3 regions of the Streptomyces sp. NBC_00045 genome follow, and region 2 is predicted to be linked to each of the others. Evidence: riboswitches for the same ligand, from Rfam matches in the RefSeq annotation. Region 2 holds a riboswitch; each other region holds the start of a gene.
The links. A riboswitch is a leader RNA that binds a small molecule or an ion and turns the genes downstream of it on or off. The one in region 2 is predicted to bind thiamine pyrophosphate.
Positions count from the first base shown of each region.

Region 1: linked by a shared signal. The riboswitch ahead of thiO (glycine oxidase ThiO) and the one ahead of OHA65_RS27150 (thiamine ABC transporter substrate-binding protein) in region 2 are both predicted to bind thiamine pyrophosphate.
Region 3: linked by a shared signal. The riboswitch ahead of thiC (phosphomethylpyrimidine synthase ThiC) and the one ahead of OHA65_RS27150 (thiamine ABC transporter substrate-binding protein) in region 2 are both predicted to bind thiamine pyrophosphate.

Region 1 is NZ_CP108271.1:2,426,295-2,428,553, reverse strand. Features, by position in the region: gene thiO (glycine oxidase ThiO) at 1-958, opposite strand, end outside; TPP riboswitch at 956-1,068, opposite strand; gene OHA65_RS11445 (FAD-dependent oxidoreductase) at 1,162-2,259, shown strand, end outside.
Region 2 is NZ_CP108271.1:5,753,415-5,755,673, reverse strand. Features, by position in the region: gene OHA65_RS27155 (iron ABC transporter permease) at 1-11, opposite strand, end outside; gene OHA65_RS27150 (thiamine ABC transporter substrate-binding protein) at 71-1,168, opposite strand; TPP riboswitch at 1,260-1,370, opposite strand; gene rlmN (23S rRNA (adenine(2503)-C(2))-methyltransferase RlmN) at 1,391-2,259, opposite strand, start outside.
Region 3 is NZ_CP108271.1:4,069,793-4,072,051, reverse strand. Features, by position in the region: gene OHA65_RS19025 (YibE/F family protein) at 1-956, opposite strand, end outside; TPP riboswitch at 1,029-1,174, shown strand; gene thiC (phosphomethylpyrimidine synthase ThiC) at 1,169-2,259, shown strand, end outside.

The sequences.
Region 1 (2,259 bases), 3.3 Mb from region 2:
GTGGAAGCTCGGTGATGCCGGGTACCAACTCATGTGCATCGCGCAGGAGTTCGTACACGCCGCCGGCGGTGACCGTGGTGTCCCAGCCGAGTTCCTCGCTGGTGGCTCCGATGACGAGCTCGCCGTTCTCGCGCGGCACCAGGTACACGTGGCTGCCGCGGACGACCGCCCGCACCGTCCGGGAGAGGAACGGGGCGTACGGCGCCGGTACCGCGAGCCGCAGCACCTGGCCCTTCACCGGCCGTACGGGGGGCAGCACCTGCGGCGGTACGCCGGCGAGGCGGCCGCTGAGCGAGCCTGCGGCCAGGACCAGCTGGTCCGCGCGCAGCTCCGTACCGTCGTCGAGCAGTGCGCCGACGGCCCGGTCGGCGGTGGTGAGCAGCCGCTCCGCGCCCGCCCGGCGGATCTCCACGCCGGCGCCCTCGCAGGCGGTCAGCAGCGCGGCCGCCAGCCGGCGCGGATCGACCTGGTGGTCGCCGTCCACGCGCAGGCCGCCGCGTACGCCCGGGGCCAGCATCGGCTCCAGGCGGCGGCACTCGCGGCCGGTGAGCCACTCTGACTCCAGGCCGCAGCGGCGCTGGAGGGCGTGCAGTTCGCGCAGGTGGAGCCGGTCGTCGGCGTCGAGGGCGACGGCGAGCGTGCCACAGGCGCGGTAGCCGATGTCCATCCCGCCGGACGCCTCGGCAAGCTCTGCGGCGAACTCCGGGTAGCGGGCGGCGGAGGCGAGGTTGAGGCCCAGCAGGGTCTCCTCGCCGTAGTGCAGTTCGGTGACGGCTGCGAGCATGCCAGCCGCGACCTGCGCGGCGCCGCCGCCGGGCGCCGGGTCGGCGAGCACGGTCCGCAGCCCGCTCCGGGCCGCCCGCCAGGCGGTGACCAGGCCGATGATCCCGCCCCCGATGACGAGGACGTCGGATCCCGCGGCGGATCCCGCGGCGGTTCCCTTCCGAGATGAGTGCATGGGCGTCCAGCCCCTCCCTTCGCCGGCATGACCCGGATCAGGTTCGTACGGTCGGAGGCCGCTCAGCCTCCCTCTCAGCCCGGTGCGCCCGGACTCCCGCGATAGGTACGACCGCCAGCCTAACCCCGGCGACGGGGCCGGGTAAGGCTGCCTCCCCGGGTCCACTGTTACTGACTGTGCGTCAGATCGCTAGGCTGGGCGGTGTGAGCGAGCAGACGGAACAGACTCAGAGCGGTGTCGTCATCGTCGGCGCCGGAATGGCCGGGGTGCAGACCGCGGTCGCCCTTCGGGAGCAGGGCTGGAGCGGCCCCGTGACCCTGCTGGGAGCCGAGCCCCACCAACCCTACGACCGGCCCCCGCTGTCCAAGGCGGTACTGCTCGGCAAGGCCGAGGACTCCGCCTTCGACGTGGACTTCGAGGGGCTCGGGATCGAGCTCCGGCTCGGTGTGGAGGTCACCGGGCTGCGGGCCGCCGAGCGCGAGCTGGACACCGAGGCGGGGCCGGTCCCGTACGGGGTGCTCGTCCTGGCGACCGGCGCCGAACCGCTGACCCTGCCCGGGTCCGAGGGCGTCCAGGGCGTGCACCTGTTGCGCACCCTGGACGACGCGGCCCGGCTGCGCCCGGTGCTGGCCGCGGCGCCGGCGACCGTGGTGGTCGGGGCCGGCTGGATCGGCGCCGAGTTCGCCACCGCCGCGCGCGAGGCGGGCTGTGCGGTGACCGTGGTCGAGGCGGCGGACCGGGTGCTGGCCGGGGCGCTGCCGGCGGAGGTCGCGGCACCCATGACCCGCTGGTACGAGGAGGCGGGGGCCGCCCTGCTGACCGGCGCCAAGGTGGCCTCGGTGGAGTCCGGGCGGGTCCTGCTCGCGGACGGGCGGGAGCTGCCGGCGGGCGCGGTGGTCGTGGGCATCGGCGCCCGGCCCGCCACCCGGTGGCTGGAGGGCTCGGGGATCGAGCTCGGGCCGGACGGCTCGGTCACGGCGGACGCCTACCTGCAGACCTCCCTGCCCGGGGTGTACGCGGTCGGCGACTGCGCGTCGTTCCCCTCGGCGCGCTACGGGGCGCGGCTGCTGGTGCACCACTGGGACAACGCCCTGCAGGGGCCGCGCGTGGTCGCGGCGAACATCCTGGCGGGGGCTCCGGCCCAGGTCTACGACCCGGTGCCGTACTTCTGGTCGGAGCAGTTCGGGCGCTTCGTGCAGTATGCGGGGCACCACGCGGGAGCGGACGAGCTGATGTGGCGCGGGGACCCCGCCGAGGCGACCTGGTCGGTGTGCTGGCTGCGGGCCGGAGCGCTGGTCGCG
Region 2 (2,259 bases):
GGCACGGCCATCAGGGCGAGCCTGACGGCCGTGGCGCGCACGCCCTCCTTCACGGGAGTGCTCTCGCGTCCTACTTCACGACGAGCGAGGACCATGCCTTGACCCACTGCTCACGGTTCTTGGCGATGGTCTCCGGAGCGACCGTCTCCGGCTTCTCCACGACCACGCCGTGCTTCGTGAACAGCTCCGGCAGCTTCGCGTCCTTGGTCACCGGATTCACGAACATCTGGAGCGGCATGTCCTCCTGGAACTTCTTGCTCACCAGGAAGTCGATGAGCGCCTTGCCGCCCTCCTCGTTCTTCGCGCCCTTGAGCAGGCCCGCGAACTCGACCTGGCGGAAACAGGTGCCGGTGGCGACGCCCGTGGGGGCCTCCGCCGGCTGCGGCTCGCCGTACAGGACCTCGGCCGGCGGGCTGGAGGCGTAGGAGACGACCAGCGGGCGGTCGCCCTTGGCCTTCTTGCCGCCCGCGGAGCCCGAGAAGCGCTGGTTGTAGGCCTGCTCCCAGCCGTCGACGACCTCGACGCCGTTGGCCTTGAGCTTGGTCCAGTAGTCCTTCCAGCCGTCCTCGCCGTACTTGCCGACGGAGGCGAGGAGGAAGCCGAGGCCCGGCGAGGAGGTCGCCGCGTTCTCGGTGACCAGAAGGTTCTTGTACTCCGGCTTGACCAGGTCGTCCAGCGTCTGCGGCGGGGCGAGCTTCTTGTCGGCGAAGTACGCCTTGTCGTAGTTGACGCAGATGTCGCCGGAGTCGATCGGGGTGACCCGGTGCTCCTTGTCGAGAACGAACTCGGGCTTCACGTCGGCCAGGCCCTTGGACTCGTACGGCGTGAAGATGCCGTTGTCGAGGGCGCGCGAGAGGAGCGTGTTGTCCACGCCGAAGAAGACGTCGCCGCGCGGGGAGCCCTTCGTGAGGATCTCCTGGTTGAGGGCGGCGCCCGCGTCCCCGGACTTCAGGACCTTCACGGTGTAGCCGCTCTGCTGCTCGAACTCCTTGAGGACCGTGTCGGTCACGTTGAAGGAGTCGTGGGAGACGAGCGTGACGGTCTTGGACTTCGGGGATCCGCTCGCGGCGGAACCCTCGTCCTTCTTACCGCCGCCGCACGCGGCGAGCGTGCTCACGCCGAGGGCGGCGGCCAGCGCCGCACCCGCGATCTTCTTGGTGGTGCTCACGTAGACATTCCTCCTGGGTTGACCAGGAGAAGACGCGGCCCTGCCCGGGCGCTCGAAAAGGGAGCGGGACGCCCGGGCAGGGCGCAACAGCTTGAGGTGGTGACCGAACTTCCTACCCAGAATGACCTGGGCGAGGTTCAGAGGGTCTGCGGCCTGACGGTTGCCGCACTCTCAGCGCTGTGGCGCTCCCCTGTCGGAATATGCAGATGTACGCCTGCCAGCCTACCGCTCGCTCGCGGCGAGCTGACCGCAGGCACCGTCGATCTCCTGGCCACGGGTGTCACGGACGGTCACCGGCACGCCGTGGCGGGCGATGGCCTCCACGAAGGCCTTCTCGTCCTCGGGGCGCGACGCGGTCCATTTCGAGCCCGGCGTCGGGTTCAACGGGATCAGGTTGACGTGGACGCGCTTGCCCTTGAGCAGCCGGCCCAGGAGGTCGCCGCGCCAGGCCTGGTCGTTGATGTCGCGGATCAGGGCGTACTCGATGGAGATCCGCCGGCCGGACTTCTCGGCGTACTCCCACGCCGCATCGAGGACCTCGCGGACGTTCCAGCGCGTGTTCACCGGGACGAGGGTGTCGCGCAGCTCGTCGTCGGGCGCGTGCAGCGAGACCGCGAGGCGGCACTTGAAGCCCTCGTCGGCGAACCGCAGCATCGCCGGGACCAGGCCGACGGTGGAGACGGTGATGCCGCGCTGCGACAGACCCAGGCCGTCGGGCTCGGGGTCGGTGAGGCGGCGGATGGCGCCGACGACCCGCTTGTAGTTGGCGAGGGGCTCGCCCATGCCCATGAAGACGATGTTCGACAGACGGGCCGGCCCGCCGGGGACCTCGCCGTCGCGCAGCGCGCGCATGCCGTCGACGATCTGGTGGACGATCTCGGCGGTCGACAGGTTCCGGTCCAGGCCCGCCTGGCCGGTGGCGCAGAACGGGCAGTTCATGCCGCAGCCGGCCTGCGAGGAGATGCACATGGTGACCCGGTCGGGGTAGCGCATCAGCACGGACTCGACGAGCGTGCCGTCGTGCAGCTTCCACAGGGTCTTGCGGGTGGTGTCGTCGTCGCACGAGATGTGCCGGATGACGTTCATCAGCT
Region 3 (2,259 bases), 1.7 Mb from region 2:
ATGTCCGGGTACAGCCCGTGGATCAGACCGGTGTTGTCGTCGGTGTTGCCGCTGAGGAACGCCCAGTCGACGAACACCGTTCCCAGCAGTCCGATCAGCAGCAGCGAGACGAGGGTCCCCAGGACGGCGACGGACGTGCGGGCGCTCAGGCCGTGGCACATGTAGAGCGCGATGAGCATGATGGCGCTGGCGCCGATGACCGCGACGACCAGCGGGTTGGAGCCCTGCAGGATCGCCGGGAGGATGAAGAGGGTCAGCACGCCGAAGCTGACGGCCAGCGCGATCAGCGCGAACAGGCCCCGCATCCGGCCGACGACGACCACCGCCACCGCGAAGATGCCGGCCAGCACCGCCAGGGGCAGTTTGCGGTTCACGTCGACCACGGAGTACTGGAGATCGCGGGGCGCGTCCGGCGCGTACGCGACGACCACCTCCTGGCCGTCCTCCAACTGCCGCGGCGCGCCGGGTTGGACGATCTCGAAGAAGGTGCGGCCCTTGTCGGGTCCGGTGCCGACCTCGACGGTGGCCTTCTTGCACTCGCCGGTCTGCGCTGCCCGGGCCTCGCGGCCCTCCGGGGTGGTGGGGTTGCTCGTGGCCGGAACCTGCGAGGCGTTCACCGATTTGCAGTCGACCTGTTCGAGCGCGACCACCCGGCCCTGTTGGGTCTGCCGGTCGAAGCCCACTCCGGAGCGCTCGTGGGCGGGGGCACCGCCCGGCCACAGCACCACCAGGCCGACGAAGACGGCGGCGGCGAAGGGGATCAGTACCGCTGCGATGACCTTGCGCAGGTGCTTCGAGACCGGAGCCGCCGGCCCGTGGCCATGGGAATGCCCGTGGGAATGCGCTTGGGCGGGACCGTGGTCATGCCCTTGGTCATGCCCGTGGCCCGCGTCTGCGTGGCCGGAGTGACCCGTGGGCTGAGTGGGTGCGGTGGGGGGCTGCGGCGATGACGTCACCAGCCGATCATCGCAAGAGTTGAGGGGGCCCACTGTTCAGCACGCCACAAGTGACGCTAGCGTGGGGTCACCTTTGCACAACGCGGGAGCTCGGAGCACCGGGCTGAGAGGGCGCTGATCACCGTACGCGCAGCACACATGCGTACGGGAAGAGGCTGCGTCGACCGCCGAACCTGTTACCGGGTAATGCCGGCGTAGGGAGATCAGGTCTCATGACCATTCAGGACGCACGCACGCCTGCCGTCAGCCAGGACGCCGACGGCCAGACCGAGCGCCAGCCGGGCTGGCACAAGGGCTACGTGGCGGGTTCCCGCCCCGACATCCGGGTGCCGGTCCGCCAGGTCCACCTCACCAACGGCAAGGACGTGACGCTCTACGACACGTCCGGGCCGTACACCGACCCCCAGATCGAGACCGATGTGCGGCGCGGACTGGCGCCGCTGCGCGAGAACTGGATCATCGGCCGAGGCGACACCGAGGAGTACGCGGGCCGCCCCGTGCGTCCCGAGGACGACGGCATCAAGCACACCTCGCCGCGCGGTGGCCTCAAGAACCTCGACGCGGTCTTCCCGGGCCGCCCCCGCCAGCCCCGCCGCGGCCGCGGCGGCGCAGCGGTCACTCAGCTCGCGTACGCCCGCCGTGGTGAGATCACCCCGGAGATGGAGTACGTCGCGATCCGCGAGAACGTCTCCCCCGAGGTCGTCCGCGAGGAGATCGCCGCAGGTCGCGCGGTTCTTCCCGCCAACGTGAACCACCCGGAGATCGAGCCGATGATCATCGGCAAGCGGTTCCTGGTCAAGGTCAACGCCAACATCGGCAACTCCGCTGTCACCTCTTCCATCGAGGAGGAGGTCGACAAGATGACCTGGGCGACCAAGTGGGGCGCCGACACGGTCATGGACCTCTCGACGGGCCGCAACATCCACACCACCCGCGAGTGGGTGCTGCGCAACTCTCCCGTACCGATCGGCACCGTGCCGCTCTACCAGGCGCTGGAGAAGGTCGACGGCCGCGCCGAGGACCTGACCTGGGAGATCTACAAGGACACGGTCATCGAGCAGGCCGAGCAGGGCGTCGACTACATGACGGTCCACGCCGGCGTGCTGCTGCCTTACGTCCCGCTGACCGCCCGCCGCAAGACCGGCATCGTCTCGCGCGGTGGCTCGATCATGGCCGCCTGGTGCCTCGCGCACCACAAGGAGAACTTCCTCTACACGAACTTCGAGGAGCTCTGCGAGATCCTCGCGTCGTACGACGTCACGTACTCGCTGGGCGACGGTCTGCGCCCCGGCTCCATCGCCGA